Regions from separate parts of the Streptomyces sp. NBC_01267 genome, predicted to be linked through region 2. Evidence: riboswitches for the same ligand, from Rfam matches in the RefSeq annotation. Region 2 holds a riboswitch; each other region holds the start of a gene.
The links. A riboswitch is a leader RNA that binds a small molecule or an ion and turns the genes downstream of it on or off. The one in region 2 is predicted to bind cobalamin.

Region 1: linked by a shared signal. The riboswitch ahead of OG709_RS31425 (CbtB domain-containing protein) and the one ahead of OG709_RS07245 (cobalamin biosynthesis protein) in region 2 are both predicted to bind cobalamin.
Region 3: linked by a shared signal. The riboswitch ahead of OG709_RS24520 (ribonucleoside-diphosphate reductase subunit alpha) and the one ahead of OG709_RS07245 (cobalamin biosynthesis protein) in region 2 are both predicted to bind cobalamin.

The regions. Positions count from the first base shown of each region.
Region 1 covers NZ_CP108455.1:6,998,999-7,003,962, forward strand. Annotated here, with positions in the region: gene OG709_RS31415 (alkaline phosphatase family protein) at 1-745, opposite strand, end outside; gene OG709_RS31420 (CbtA family protein) at 1,031-1,798, opposite strand; gene OG709_RS31425 (CbtB domain-containing protein) at 1,819-2,043, opposite strand; adenosylcobalamin (AdoCbl) riboswitch at 2,046-2,190, opposite strand; gene OG709_RS31430 (histidine phosphatase family protein) at 2,498-3,118, shown strand; gene OG709_RS31435 (DUF2127 domain-containing protein) at 3,108-3,881, opposite strand; gene OG709_RS31440 (hypothetical protein) at 4,111-4,254, shown strand; gene OG709_RS31445 (DUF4135 domain-containing protein) at 4,272-4,964, shown strand, end outside.
Region 2 covers NZ_CP108455.1:1,555,885-1,560,848, forward strand. Annotated here, with positions in the region: gene OG709_RS07230 (class II aldolase/adducin family protein) at 1-13, opposite strand, end outside; gene OG709_RS07235 (inorganic phosphate transporter) at 176-1,411, shown strand; gene OG709_RS07240 (hypothetical protein) at 1,431-1,661, shown strand; cobalamin riboswitch at 1,802-1,940, shown strand; gene OG709_RS07245 (cobalamin biosynthesis protein) at 2,057-2,986, shown strand; gene OG709_RS07250 (cobyric acid synthase) at 2,983-4,518, shown strand; gene cobN (cobaltochelatase subunit CobN) at 4,515-4,964, shown strand, end outside.
Region 3 covers NZ_CP108455.1:5,339,203-5,344,166, forward strand. Annotated here, with positions in the region: gene OG709_RS24515 (ribonucleotide-diphosphate reductase subunit beta) at 1-791, opposite strand, end outside; gene OG709_RS24520 (ribonucleoside-diphosphate reductase subunit alpha) at 791-3,151, opposite strand; cobalamin riboswitch at 3,284-3,438, opposite strand; gene mctP (monocarboxylate uptake permease MctP) at 3,711-4,964, opposite strand, start outside.

The sequences.
Region 1 (4,964 bases), 5.4 Mb from region 2:
AGTTCGTCAGCATGTTGCAGCCGTAGGAGTCCTCCTGCTGGTACACCTTCCAGCTGATGCCTGCCGCCTGGAGGCGCTCGGCGTAGGTCGTCCACCGGTACGGCTCGGGCACGGTGTTGTCGATGATCGGGCCGCCCTGAGCGCCGCCCGGGTCGATGGTGCCGGTCATCCAGTACATCCGGTTCGGCCAGGTGGGGCCGAACACGGAACAGAAGTAGTTGTCGCAGATGGTGAACGTCTCCGCGAGCGCGAACTGGAACGGGATGTCCTCCCGCGTGTAGTACCCCATGACATAAGGGCCGTTGGCGCCGTCGGCCTTGCGGTGGGCGGGCAGCCACTGGTCCATCCTGCCGTTGTTCCACGCCTCGTGCTGCACGGACCAGGCGTGGCTGGTGGACGGGATGGCCTGGGCGCTGGAGGTATGGGTGTCCAGGTGGAACGGCAGCAGGTAGCCCTTGGGGTTCACCGCGTCGGGCTGATAGAAGACCGAGCGGCCGTTGTCCAGCTTCTGCGCGTGCGGGTCACTGAATCCGCGTACGCCGGAGAGCGTGCCGAAGTAGTGGTCGAAGGAGCGGTTCTCCTGCATCAGCATCACGACGTGTTCGATGTCGCGCATGGAGCCGTGGCGCGGCGGACCGGCCGCCACGGCCTTCTGCACGCTGGGTGGCAGCAGTGAGAGTGCGGCAGCGCCACCGACGGCACCGGCCGCTGATCCAAGGAGTCTGCGTCGCGTCAACTCGGCCATGAACGTCCCCTTCTCGATCGAGCTCGGTTCGAGTCCTGCTTCCGGACCCGACGGAACTCTTCCGGGCCCGGGTGTGAGGCGGAGGAAGGAGGAGATGAACAGGTGGCCAATACACCGGTGGCCGCGGTGCTCCCCGATCCTCCCGTGCGGATCGTGCGGATCGTGCGGATCGTGCGGATCATGCGGATCGGTCCGGGCCCCGGACGGGCCCGGACGCGCAGAACCCGCCTGGACCGTGGTCCGGCGGGTTCTGTCCCGGTGTGTCAGCCGTCAACTGTTGCGCCGTCAGCTCACCGGTGCGGTGTTGCGTAGGGCGGTGCTGTCCTCGCTGCGGGCCGGGACCGTACGCGGTATGAGATGCCGTTCGGCGAGGTGGCCGAAGAGCAGCCCGAAGGCGGTCCACAGCGTGAACTGGATGGCGAGTGCCGAGAGCCGGAACCGCCAGAGCAGCGTGGCCGGGAAGTCCTTCGGCACCTCGTTGATCGTCGGCAGGAACGCGTACGCCAGCCCGACCGCCACGAGGAACGCGGCCCCGGCCGTGATCGTGGCGTTCCAGTTGCCCAGACGGGGCGCCAGCCGCTTGCCCACCAGCACGGCGGCGACGGCGAGCAGCACGCTGAGCACGATCATCAGGAAGTACAGGGTGGTGCGTTTGCCGATGGTGTCGGGGCTGCCGACGGACGGCGGGTTCGCCGGGTACTTCAGGAAGGGCACGAGGTACACGGCGATCAGCGCGCTGACCGAGATCAGCACGGCGGTGGCACGCGGGCCGAACCTGCCGATACGGCCGAGTGCGACGCAGAACGCGAGCGCGGCGATGCCACCGACCGCGACACCGAAGACGAGCACCCCGGTGGCCAGCCCGGCCGTGGACTGGAGCGAACGGCTGACCAGTTCCTCTTCGTGCTCATGGCTGTGCGAGCCCTCGAAGGCGATGGCCGAGTCCACCTGCGGCTCACCGAGCAGATAGGCGACGATCAGCGCCAGCACACCGGCGACGAGCCCGGCGAGCATGCCACGGACCAGCAGGGCCCGGACGGATATGGAGTTCATGGAAGCGGATCCCCCGGGCGTCAGTGGCAGGGGAAGCCGAGGAGATGACGGCCGTCGTGAACCCACTCGTGCACGTCCGAACCGGAGACGAGCGAGGTCGCGCCCTGCTCGGCGCCGACGAAGTACAGCAGGATGAGCATGAGGATCCCGAAGAAGACCGCCCACGGGGCGATGGCCTTGAGGGAGATGGGTGCGATCGCCGGAGTGGCGGGGGCACTCGGGGTGGGGGCAAGGGTGTTTGCCATGGCAGAACCTCCTGGGGAACACGCGTCCCGATCGTGGTACCTGAGACGAAGGCGCTGGGTCTGACTTCCCGGGTTTCGGGTTCACAGTGGCGCGACCGTGCCGGATTCTCACCGGACTTCCGTCACACCTTCGTCGTGTCCACGTGACGGTACCGCCTGCCCGTCCACTCCGCTACGGCGCACCGGCGGTCCGGCAACGCACCGTGACCCGGACCCGCACCCCCCAACCCCCGTGATGTGCCCGCCTCATGAGGGACCGGAGAACGCGACCGGTGCAGGGATGGCAGTACGAGTGATGTGGGTCTCACCAGCGTGGCGCAGCAACACGGGACCGACGCCGGAGAGCGCCGGGAATCACACGGCCGGGCCGCCTCTGAGGGAATGATCGCTGTTCATGGCAGGCTGAACCCCTTGTGCACCATCAACATCTACAGACGCAAAGGACAGGGCGGACATGGGTGAGCTGATTCTCGTGCGGCACGGTGAGACCAGCTGGAGCCGCACGATGAAACACACCAGCTGGACGGATCTTCCGCTGACGGCGTTCGGTGAGGACCAGGCGCGCGCGGTCGCCCCGCTGCTGGCCGAGCGCCGGATCGCCCTCACCCTGACCAGCCCCCTCGCCCGCGCCAGGCGCACCGCCGAGCTGGCCGGGCTCAGCCCCGCGTACCCCGACACCGACCTGCACGAATGGGACTACGGGGCGTACGAGGGCATCACCACCGTGGAGATCCACCGGGACCGGCCCGACTGGGACCTGTGGACCGACGGGGTGGCCGAGGGCCCGCCCGAGCACCCCGGTGAGACCCCCGAGCAGGTCGGCGCGCGAGCGGACCGGGTGCTGGCCACCGTCGACAAGGCGCTGCGCGACGCCGACCTCGACGGGCAGGGCGGAGACGTCGTGGTGGTCGGCCACGCCCATTTCCTGCGGGTGCTGACCGCTCGCCGCCTCGGGCTCCCGGCGTCCGGCGGATCGCTCTTCCGGCTGGACACCGCGTCGGTGAGCCGGATCGGTACCGAGCACGGCCGTCCCGTCGTCGCCGCGTGGAATCAGGTGCCCGCCGTCACGGCGTGACGGCTCCGACCCCCGCCGTGGTCTCCACTTCGAGCAGTGAGGCGCTCTGCCGCTCGGCCTCGAAGGCGGCGTGGCCGCCGCGCAACCCGAACAGCCGCTTGCCGAGCAGGATGTACAGGACGGCCAGGATGTTGATCGTCAGGGTGGCGATCTTCAGCCAACTGACCTTCTCGGTCAGCTCGTAGACCTCCAGGGGCAGGAAGACGGCGGTCGCCACCACGGTCAGGTACTCGGCCCAGCGCTTGGCCCGCCACAGCCCGACACCTTCGATGATCTCGATCAGCGCGTACGCCAGCAGCAGTACGGCCACCAGCATCAGCGTGGAGTGCTTGTAGCCGAAGGTCTTCTGAATCGTGCCGACCACCGGCGAGTGGTCCAGGTCGTAGTGGAAGTGCCGGAACACCGGACGCAGCACGTCCAGGTTCTCGTCGAAGAGCCTGCGCACCGCGTCCTGGCTGTTGCTGAACTTCCATACGGCCACCGCCGCCAGCACGATGAACACCCCGCGCACCGCCCGCTCCACGGCGAGGAAGCGCAGGATGAACAGGTCGCGCAGCACCTTGCCGCGCGGTACGAGCGGGGCCTCGTCCGCGGGGCCCGATCCGTGCGGGTCGCCCAGGGCGAAGTCCCCGCACCGCAGACAGCGCCAGGCCTCGCCCAGCCGCGTCTCGGCGCGCAGCCGCTCCGCCAGTTCCGGCTCCTGCGGGACATAGGTCACGTGCCCGCGCCGTGCGCAGGTGCGCCGGTCCCAGTCGATCTTCAGCATTCGTTTCCCCGTGAGTCAGTGGTCGTGTGCGTACGTTCTGCGGACGGTCGGCCGGGACCCGCACGTATGTGCTGGGCGCAGCCTCGGCCCGGACCGTAGCAACGCATGTTATGCGCCAGATGGCGAGCCGCCCCAGGCGATCCCTTGACGCCGGCGATCACGCTCTGGAATTGTCCCGACGCAGTGAGCCGCAAGTGCATGCTTCGCCCCACATCGGAGGATGGACATGAACGTGACCGCCCAGGAAGAACTCCGGACCGAGGCCTCCCAGGTGCTCGATCTCACCATCGGTGAGCTGGAGACGGAAATCCCGGACTACGAGAGCGCCCGCCCCATCAGCTGTATGGCCGGCGGCTACTGCCTTCCGTAACCGGCGGACGGCAGGCTGTGCGCCAGTCACCCGAACTGCCCCCGGCCGCCGCGCGGTTGATCCGCGCGGCGGCGCGGGGAGGGGCCACGGAGGCCTTTCCGCCCGTGGTCACCGCGGGGCCTGACGGCACGGTGGCCAGGGACCCGGGCCCCCACGGGGAGGCCGTTGCCCATCGGCTCGGCGAGCTGCTGGCCGGACCCGCCTTCACTCCGCTGCTCGACCTGCTGGAACGGCTGGAGAGCTGGTGCGGGTCCCTCGCTCCCGAACTCTCCGGACTCTGCGCGGGCGCTCTGCCCGAACTCTCCGGGCTCTGCACCGGCGCTCTCTCCGGGCATCCCGCTGCGCCCTCCACCGCGCCCCCTGCCACCGTGCCCTCTCCCGTTGCGCCGTCTTCCACGGCTTCCTCCGGAGGGCTGCTCAGCACGCAGAACACCGCGCTCTTCGGGCCGCTCGTCCTGGAGGTCTTCACGGCCTGTGCGACGGCGCCCGCCGACACGGCCCGGCGCTTCGCGACCGAACGGGGCGCACAGTTCCAGCGCGCCCTCGGCCTCTTCCTCCGCCGCCTCCACCGTGACCTCCAGGGCCCCGACTGGCCGGAAGGGCCACGATGGCGGGGAACGCTGGTCGCCCTGAGCGCGTACGGCGAGGAGACCCACAACGGCGGACAGCGCGTACTGCGCGCGCGGTTCAGTGGCGGTGGCTCCGTTGCG
Region 2 (4,964 bases):
TCGGGTCGGTCATCCGGCGATGATGCCAGCCGCCCGCGGACGGCGGTAGGAGCGGCGGCAAGCGGAAGGAGAGCGCCCGTTCGGAGTCACCACAGCGCCTGCCCCAGTTCACCTTCCGTTCATCCAGGTTGCCTACGTTCGTCTCGTCAATGACCTCGAACGATTGCCCAGGTAAATGGAACACTTGACCCTGCTCCTTGGGATCGTGATCATTACCGCTCTCGTGTTCGACTTCACGAACGGTTTCCACGACACGGCCAACGCGATGGCGACGACCATCTCGACCGGCGCTCTCCGGCCGAAGACCGCGGTGGCCATGTCCGCCGTACTCAACCTCGTCGGAGCATTCCTGTCCGTGGAGGTCGCCAAGACGATCTCCGGCGGGATCATCAACGAACAGGGCATCACCACAGAGGTGATCTTCGCGGCGCTCGTCGGCGCCATCCTCTGGAATCTGCTGACCTGGCTGCTCGGCCTGCCGTCCAGCTCCTCCCACGCGCTCTTCGGCGGACTCATCGGCGCCACGCTGATGTCGGTCGGCTCCTCCGGTGTCAACGGCGATGTCGTCGTCACCAAGGTGCTGCTGCCCGCGGTCGCCGCACCCGTCGTCGCCGGCATCGCCTCGGTGCTCGCCACCAAGCTGACGTACCGGATCGGCCGCCGTACGGACGAGAAGGCCACCGCCAAGGGCTACCGGGCCGGCCAGATCGCCTCCGCCGGACTGGTCTCCCTCGCCCACGGCACCAACGACGCGCAGAAGACCATGGGTGTCATCACCCTCGCCCTGGTCACCGGCAACGTCATCGCCCCGGGCTCGAACCCTCCGCTGTGGGTCATCGTCTCCGCGGGCACGGCCATCGCACTCGGTACGTACCTCGGCGGCTGGCGCATCATCCGCACCATGGGCAAGGGGCTCACCGAACTCAGGCCGCAGCAGGGCTTCGCCGCCCAGACCGGCGCCGCGACCGTGATCCTGGCCTCCTCGCACCTCGGTTTCTCCCTCTCCACCACCCAGGTCTGCTCGGGCGCCGTGCTGGGCGCGGGCGTCGGCCGCAAGGGCGGGGTGGTCCGCTGGTCCACCGCGACCCGGATGGCCGTCGCCTGGTGCCTGACGCTTCCCGCGGCGGCCGTGGTCGGCGCGGGCGCCGAGTACCTGACCCGCAACGGCCCCTGGGGCGTCGCCGCCGTGGCCGCCCTGCTGATCGCGGGCTCGGGTGTCATCTGGTCGCTCTCCCGCCGCCAGCCGGTCGACCAGCACAGCGTCACCCCCGACGAGCCCGCGGGTGTGGTGACCACCGCCATCGCGGCCGTCGCCCCTCCCCCGGCCGGACTGTCCGCCGACGAACTCAGGGCCACCATCCCCGCACCGGGGGGCGCCGCACCGGAGCCCAGCCGACCGGCCACGGTCTGAAGCAGAAGGACACCGCAGCATGAACATCGACTGGGCAGCTCTCGGCACCGTCTTCGGCGTCAGCCTCGTGGCGACCGTCGGACTCGTGGGCCTGTTCACCCTCGGCATCGTGGGCCTCGCCGGGAAGCCCGCGCAGGAGACGGGCTCCACCGGCCGGGGCCCGGCGCTCGCCGCGCGCACCGGCGCGTACGCCTGCTTCGCTCTCTGCGCGGCGGCCGTGGCGTACGGGATCTATCTGATCGTCGCCTGACCGCCCCGCACCCCCGTCCCCCGGCTCCACTCCCCGTTCCACCCGAACCGCCCTCCGACCGGCCTTCCACGGCCCGCCGGGGGGCGGTTCGTGTGGGGCTCAGCACACTGCCTCCTTGCAGGTCAAGGGGGAGTTGACGGGTGTTCGCGGGGCGTGGTGGACTGCCGGAGCCAATACGGCGGCAAAAGAGGAAGCCCGGTGCGAATCCGGCGCGGTCCCGCCACTGTCATCGGGGGTCACCCCCCGGGAGCCAGGAACTCTCACCGCCGATCACGTCGAACCAGGGCGCGGACACCCTGAGTGAGGACATATCGCCATGCGCGGCTGCCTGCTGCCCGATGCTGTGAGTACTACCGGTACGAAGGTTTTCCGAGGCGTATCGGCCTGCTGACCCGATGCGTGCCGAGCGTGTATTCGTGTACGGCGCCACCACCGGCCTCGTAGCAGACCTGATCGTCGGCGATCCGCGGCGCGGACACCCGGTGGCCGCCTTCGGACGGGCCGCGGCTGCCGTGGAGCGCCGGCTGTGGCGCGACCACCGCGGACGCGGGGCGCTGCACACCGTGGTGTGCGCCGGAGGCGTGGTGGGCGCCGCCCTGCTGGCCCGGCGTGCCGTGCGCGGCCGGGCCGCCGCGGGCATCGCCCTGACCGCCGTCACCACCTGGGCCGTCGTCGGCGGTACCTCGCTGGGCCGGGAGGCGCGGGCGGTCGGCGACGCGCTGGCCTCGGGCGAACTCGAAGCGGCCAGGGAGCGGCTGCCGCATCTGTGCGGGCGTGATCCGCAGGCGCTCGACGGACAGCAGATGGCCCGCGCGGTCGTCGAGTCCGTCGCCGAGAACACCTCCGACGCCGTGGTGGGCGCGCTGGTGTGGGGGGCGCTGGCCGGGGTGCCCGGTCTGGCCGGGTTCCGGGCGGTGAACACACTGGACGCAATGGTCGGCCACCGCTCGCCCCGGTATCTGCGGTACGGCTGGGCCTCGGCCCGGCTCGACGACGTGGCGGGCCGGCCGGGAGCCCTGCTGACCGCTGTCCTCGCGACGCTGGCCGGCCCGGACCCGCGCGGTGCCGTGCGGGCCTGGCGCGCCGACGCGGCGAAGCACCCCAGCCCCAACGCCGGTCCGGTGGAGGCCTCGTTCGCGGGGGCGCTGGGCGTACGGCTCGGTGGCACCCTCTCGTACGGCGGCCGGGTCGAGCACCGGGCCGTGCTCAACGGCGGCGGCCGGCCCGTCGGCGTGGACGACATCGAGCGCGCGGTACGGCTGTCCCGGCGGGTCTCCGTACTGGCGCTCGCGACGGCTCTCCTGGTGAGGAAGGTGCGCGGATGAGTGGCGGAGTGCTGGTCGCCGGAACCACGTCGGATGCCGGGAAGAGCGTGGTCACGGCCGGGATCTGCCGGTGGCTGGTGCGCCGGGGGGTGAAGGTCGCGCCCTTCAAGGCGCAGAACATGTCGCTGAATTCGTTCGTCACCCGCGAGGGCGCGGAGATCGGCCGGGCGCAGGCGATGCAGGCGCAGGCGGCGCGGGTGGAACCCACCGCGCTGATGAACCCGGTGCTCCTCAAGCCGGGGAGCGACCGGTCGAGCCAGGTCGTGCTGCTGGGCAGACCGGTGGGCGAGATGAGCGCCCGCGGGTTCTTCGGCGACGCGTCCGGCGGGAAATCCGCGTACGGCGGGGGGCGGGAAGCCCTGCTGGGCACCGTCACGGACTGTCTGGCACAACTTCGGGGCACGTATGACGCGGTGATCTGTGAGGGGGCCGGCAGTCCTGCCGAGATCAATCTGCGCCGGACGGACATCGTCAACATGGGCATCGCGCGGGCCGCGCGGTTCCCGGTGGTGGTGGTGGGCGACATCGACCGCGGTGGCGTCTTCGCCTCCTTCTTCGGCACGACCGCGCTGCTCAGCGCCGAGGACCAGGAGCTGATAGCCGGGTACATCGTCAACAAGTTCCGCGGCGACGTGTCCCTCCTGCGCCCCGGCATCGACATGCTGCAGGGGCTCACCGGGCGGCGTACGTACGGGGTGCTCCCGTTCGCGCACGGCCTCGGCATCGACGAGGAGGACGGGCTGCACGTCTCGATGCGGGGCGCCGTACGGGAGTCGGCCGTCGCCGAGCCGTACGGACCGGACGTCCTGCGGGTCGCCGTGTGCGCCGTACCGCTGATGTCCAACTTCACCGATGTCGACGCGCTGGCCGCCGAGCCCGGGGTCGTCGTGCGGTTCGTGGACCGGGCCGAGGAGCTCGTCGACGCGGACCTGGTGATCGTGCCGGGCACCCGTGGCACCGTGCGGGCGCTGGAGTGGCTGCGCGAGCGCGGGCTCGCGGCGGCGCTGGCCCGGCGGGCGGCGGAAGGCCGTCCCGTGCTGGGCATCTGCGGCGGTTTCCAGCTGCTCGGCGAGCACATCGAGGACGAGATCGAATCGCGCGCCGGGTCGGTGGACGGGCTCGGGCTGCTGCCCGTGCGCGTACGGTTCGCCGCCGAGAAGACCCTGGCGCGGCCCGTCGGCGAGGCCCTCGGCGAGCGCGTCGAGGGGTACGAGATCCATCACGGCGTCGCCGACGTGACCGACGGCGTCCCCTTCCTGGACGGCTGCCGGGTCGGCTCCGTCTGGGGCACCCACTGGCACGGCTCGCTGGAGAGCGACGGCTTCCGCCGCGCGTTCCTGCGCGAGGTCGCGAGCGCGGCGGGCCGCCGCTTCGTCCCGGCGCCCGACACCAGCTTCGGCATGCTCCGGGAGGAGCAGCTCGACCGGCTCGGCGACCTCATCGAAGAACACGCGGACACCGACCGGCTTCTCGCGCTCATCGAATCGGGCGCACCGTCAGGACTTCCCTTCATCGCACCTGGAGCGCCATGAGCACCGTGCTGTTGCTGTCCACCGCCGATACGGACCTGCTGGCGGCCCGAGCCTCCGACGCGCCGTACCGGACCGGGAATCCGACCCGGGTCGACGCCGCCACCGAGCTGCCCGCGCTGATCGACGGCGCCTCGGTGGCCGTCGTACGGCTGCTGGGCGGCAGACGCGCCTGGGAGGACGGTCTCGATGTGCTGCGCGCTTCGGGGATACCCACCGTGCTGCTCGGCGGCGAGTCCGTGCCGGACGCGGAGCTGATGGCCGAGTCCACCCTGCACGCGGGCGCCGTGGCCGAGGCGCTCCAGTACCTCGTCGAGGGCGGGCCGGGGAACCTCACGGAGCTGGCCACGTTCCTGACCGAGGACGTGCTGCCCGCGGCCAGCGTCCGCGCCGGGGAGGAGCGGGCCAGGCGCAGCGCCGAACCCCGGAAGATGCCGGAGTGGGGGCTG
Region 3 (4,964 bases), 3.8 Mb from region 2:
TCCCGGCCGAACTGCAGCTCCGCCTCGACGGCTTCCCGCATCATGTCGGTGACCTGCTGCTGGAGCGCTTCGTCGAAGAGTTCCGGCTCCTCCTTGCGGACCGTGTCCACGACCTCGAACGCGAAGTTCATGTGCATGGTCTCGTCGCGGAAGACCCAGTTGGTCCCCGTCGCCAGACCGTGCAGCAGACCCCGCGAGCGGAACCAGTACACGTACGCGAAGGCGCCGTAGAAGAACAGCCCCTCGATGCACGCGGCGAAGCAGATCAGGTTCAGCAGGAAACGGCGGCGGTCCGCCTGCGTCTCCAGCCGGTCGATCTTCTCGACCGAGTCCATCCACTTGAAGCAGAACTGCGCCTTCTCGCGGATGGAGGGGATCTCCTCGACCGCGTCGAAGGCCGCGGCGCGGTCGTCCGGGTCGGGAAGGTAGGTGTCGAGCAGCGTCAGATAGAACTGGACGTGCACGGCCTCCTCGAACAGCTGTCGCGACAGATACAGCCGCGCCTCGGGGGAGTTGATGTGCTTGTAGAGGGTGAGCACCAGGTTGTTGGAGACGATCGAGTCGCCCGTCGCGAAGAACGCGACCAGCCGGCCGATCATGTGCTGCTCACCCGGGCTGAGCTTCGCGAGGTCCGCCACGTCCGAGTGGAGGTCGACCTCCTCCACCGTCCAGGTGTTCTTGATCGCGTCGCGGTAGCGCTCGTAGAAGTCCGGGTAACGCATCGGGCGCAGCGTCAGTTCGAAGCCCGGATCGAGCAGGTTCTTCTGGGAGTTGGCGGAATCGGTGCTCATTACTGGCAGGCCTCGCAGGACTCGGGGTTCTCAAGGGAGCAGGCGATCGCGTCCGCGTCGGCGACCGGGGCGGCGGGAGCCTGCTGTGCGGGAATGGGGGCGGCGGCGGCGCGCGCGATCCGGGTCGCCGGGCGCGAGCGCAGGTAGTACGTCGTCTTCAGCCCCTGCTTCCAGGCGTACGCGTACATCGAGGAGAGCTTCCCGATGGTCGGCGTCTCCAGGAAGAGGTTCAGCGACTGGCTCTGGTCGAGGTACGGCGTACGGGCCGCCGCCATGTCGATCAGGCCGCGCTGCGGGATCTCCCACGCGGTGCGGTACAGCGCCCGCACCTCCGCGGGGATCCAGCTGAACCCCTGCACCGAGCCGCTGGCTTCGCGCAGCGCCTCGCGGGACTGCGCGTCCCAGACGCCCAGTTCCTTCAGCTCGTTCACCAGGTACGCGTTGACCTGGAGGAATTCACCCGAGAGCGTCTCGCGCTTGAAGAGGTTGGAGACCTGCGGCTCGACGCACTCGTACACCCCGGCGATCGACGCGATCGTCGCGGTCGGCGCGATGGCGAGGAGCAGCGAGTTGCGCATGCCGGTCTTCGCGATCCGGGCGCGCAGCGCGTCCCAGCGCGCGGGCCAGGCAGGCTCGGTGTCGAAGTGGTCGGGGTGCAGCACACCCTGCGCCGAACGCGTCTTCTCCCAGGCGGGGAGCGGGCCACTGCGCTCCGCGAGGTCGCAGGACGCCTCGTAGGCGGCGAGCATGATCCGCTCGGAGATCCGGGTGGAGAGCGCCCTCGCCTGCGGGGAGTCGAAGGGCATCCGCAGCTTGAAGAAGACGTCCTGGAGACCCATCAGACCCAGGCCCACCGGACGCCACTTGGCGTTGGAGCGGCCCGCCTGGTCGGTCGGGTAGAAGTTGATGTCCACGACCCGGTCGAGGAAGGTGACCGCGGTGCGGACGGTCTCGTCGAGGCGCTCCCAGTCCATGGAGTCACCGGAGACGAACGCGGCGACGTTCACCGAGCCGAGGTTGCAGACGGCGGTCTCACCGTCGTTCGTCACCTCCAGGATCTCGGTGCAGAGGTTCGACGAGTGGACGACCGAGCCGGGCTCCGCGGTCTGGTTGGCCGTACGGTTCGACGCGTCCTTGAAGGTCATCCAGCCCTGGCCGGTCTGCGCGAGGGTCCGCATCATGCGGCCGTACAGCTCCCGGGCCTGGATGGTCTTCTGCGCCAGCCCGTCGGCCTCGGCCTTGCGGTACGCCGCGTCGAACGCGTCCCCCCACAGGTCGACGAGGTCGGGCACGTCGGCGGGGGAGAACAGCGACCAGGTGCCGTCCGCGTCGACCCGGCGCATGAACTCGTCCGGCACCCAGTGCGCCAGGTTGAGGTTGTGCGTACGCCGGGCGTCCTCACCCGTGTTGTCGCGCAGCTCCAGGAACTCCTCGATGTCGGAGTGCCAGGTCTCCAGGTAGACGGCCGCGGCGCCCTTGCGCCGGCCGCCCTGGTTCACCGCGGCGACCGAGGCGTCCAGCGTCTTGAGGAAGGGGACGATCCCGTTGGAGTGCCCGTTGGTGCCGCGGATGAGCGAACCGCGGGAGCGGATGCGGGAGTACGAGAGGCCGATGCCGCCCGCGTGCTTCGAGAGGCGCGCGACCTCGTGGTAGCGGCCGTAGATCGAGTCCAGCTCGTCCAGCGGCGAGTCCAGCAGGTAGCAGGAGGACATCTGCGGGTGCCGGGTGCCCGAGTTGAAGAGCGTGGGGGAGGAGGGCAGGTAGTCGAGGCGGCTCATCAGCCCGTACAGCGCGGCGACCTCGTCCAGGGCGCGTACCGAGTCGTCCTCGGCCAGACCGCAGGCGACCCGCAGCATGAAGTGCTGGGGCGTCTCGATGACCTGGCGGGTCAGCGGGTGACGCAGCAGGTAGCGGCTGTACAGGGTGCGCAGCCCGAAGTAGCCGAAGCGGTCGTCGGCCGCGGTGTCGATCAGGGCGTCGAGCCGGGCGGCGTGCAGGGTGACGAAGCCGGCCGTGCGGTCCCCGATCAGGCCCTCCCGGTGCCCGACGCCGACCGAGGCGGAGAAGGACACCGCGCCCTGCCCGGCCGCCTCGTCCGCGATGGACCGGGTGAGCAGCCGGGCGGCGAGCCGCGAGTACGCGGGGTCCTCGGAGATCAGACCGGCTGCCGCCTCGGTGGCCAGCTCACGCAGCTCGGCCTCGTCCGACGTGGCGTTGCGCCCGCGCAGCGCGGCGGCGGCGACCTTGCCGGGGTCGGTGTCGGTGAGGTCGGCGGTGAGGTCGGTCAGGGTCCGCAGCAGTACGGTTCCCGGGGCGTCCGTCACCTGTTCTGCGGCAGGTGCGGTGGGCGCGATGGTCACGGTGCGCTCTCCCTCGCTCGGCTGGGGGCCGGCGGGAGGCACGGGTGCGTACGGGCACAGCGAAGAGCAGCACACCGCACAGCATCCGCAGGCCCAACCGCGAGGCCCGGACGTGTCTCATCCGGATCGGTCGAGCCGGATGCGCGGTCGGCAGGTCCTCGGACTCCACGGTGCGCAAAAGCGCACTGATCACACCGTTGCGGGACAGTTCCGGATTCGCACCGGATTCCCCTGCGACGACAGCGAGGATGAGCATACATGTGGGGGCCGCTCGATATCGCACCCCCCATATGTTGTGTCGTGTCCGTTCAGGACCCCCGGACGTACGGGACCGGAGAGCGCCTGGGATCGGCTCTCAGGGGCCTCTCAGGAGTCCGTACGAAGCCCGGTCGCACGGGAATCCGGTGAGCCCCCACCCATGGCCGCCGGGTCGGCGGAACGAGCCCTGAGACCCCCTCGGAGGCCTTCGCCGCGCGCGGGCCCGGGGATACAGCGGAAGGGCCGCCGCGCCTCCCCGGGGGAGAGGCGCGGCGGCCCTCATGCGGCCTGCCGGTCGGTCTCAGTGACCGCCGGGGGCGCCGACGGTGGCCGGCGGGAGGTCGACCTGTACGTCCTCGTCGCCGGCGTCCGCCGTGTAGTCCTCCGGCGAGGTCTCGTCGATGCCGGCCGGGGCCTTGACCGCGTTGAGCACGACCGTCAGCACCAGCGTCACCACCACGTTCAGCACGAACGCGGTCAGCCCGATGTAGCCGATCTGGCCGATGCCCGGGATCTCCTTGGAGGAGCCGCCGAAGTGCGCCTGCGTCGGGCTCGCCACGCCGTACGCGGCCAGCGTCCCGTACGCCATGCCGACCGCCCAGCCCGCGAGCAGCGCCCAGCGGTGGAACCACCGGGTGAACAGCCCGCCGACCAGTGCCGGCATCGTCTGGAGGATCCAGATGCCGCCGAGGAGCTGGAAGTTGATCGCGACGGTCGGGTCCATGGCGAGGACGAAGAGCAGCGCGCCGACCTTCACCACGAGCGAGACCAGCTTGGAGACCTTGGCCTCCTGGGCGGGTGTCGCCTCCGGTTTGATGAAGTCCTTGTAGATGTTGCGGGTGAAGAGGTTCGCCGCCGCGATGGACATGATCGCCGCGGGAACCAGCGCGCCGATGCCGATGGCGGCGAAGGCCACCCCCGCGAACCAGTCGGGGAACATGTTCTCGAAGAGCTGCGGGATCGCCAGCTGTCCGTTCTTCACCTTGACCCCGGCGGCGATCGCCATGAAGCCGAGCAGCGCGAGCAGCCCCAGCATCAGCGAGTACAGCGGCAGGATCGCGGTGTTGCGCCGGATCACATTGCGGCTGCGCGAGGAGAGCGTCGCGGTGATCGAGTGCGGATACATGAACAGCGCGAGCGCCGAGCCGAGCGCGAGCGTCGCGTACCCCCACTGACCCGCGGCGCCCGGCGCCAGCGCGCCGCGTGGCTTACCCGTCGCCGGGTTGGTCTGCGCGAACGCGTCACCGGCCTTGGCGAAGATGTCATGGAAGCCGCCCAGCTTCATCGGGATGTAGATGATCGCCACCAGGATGACCAGGTAGATCAGCCCGTCCTTGACGAAGGCGATCAGCGCGGGGGCGCGCAGCCCGGAGGAGTAGGTGTACGCCGCCAGCACCGCGAAGGCGAGCAGCAGCGGGAGGTCCTTGACGAACCAGTTGCTGCCCTCGCCGCCGACGCCCATCACGTCCAGCACGGCCTGGATGCCGACGAGTTGCAGGGCGATGTACGGCATGGTCGCGAGGATGCCGGTGACCGCGACCGCCAGCGAGAGCCC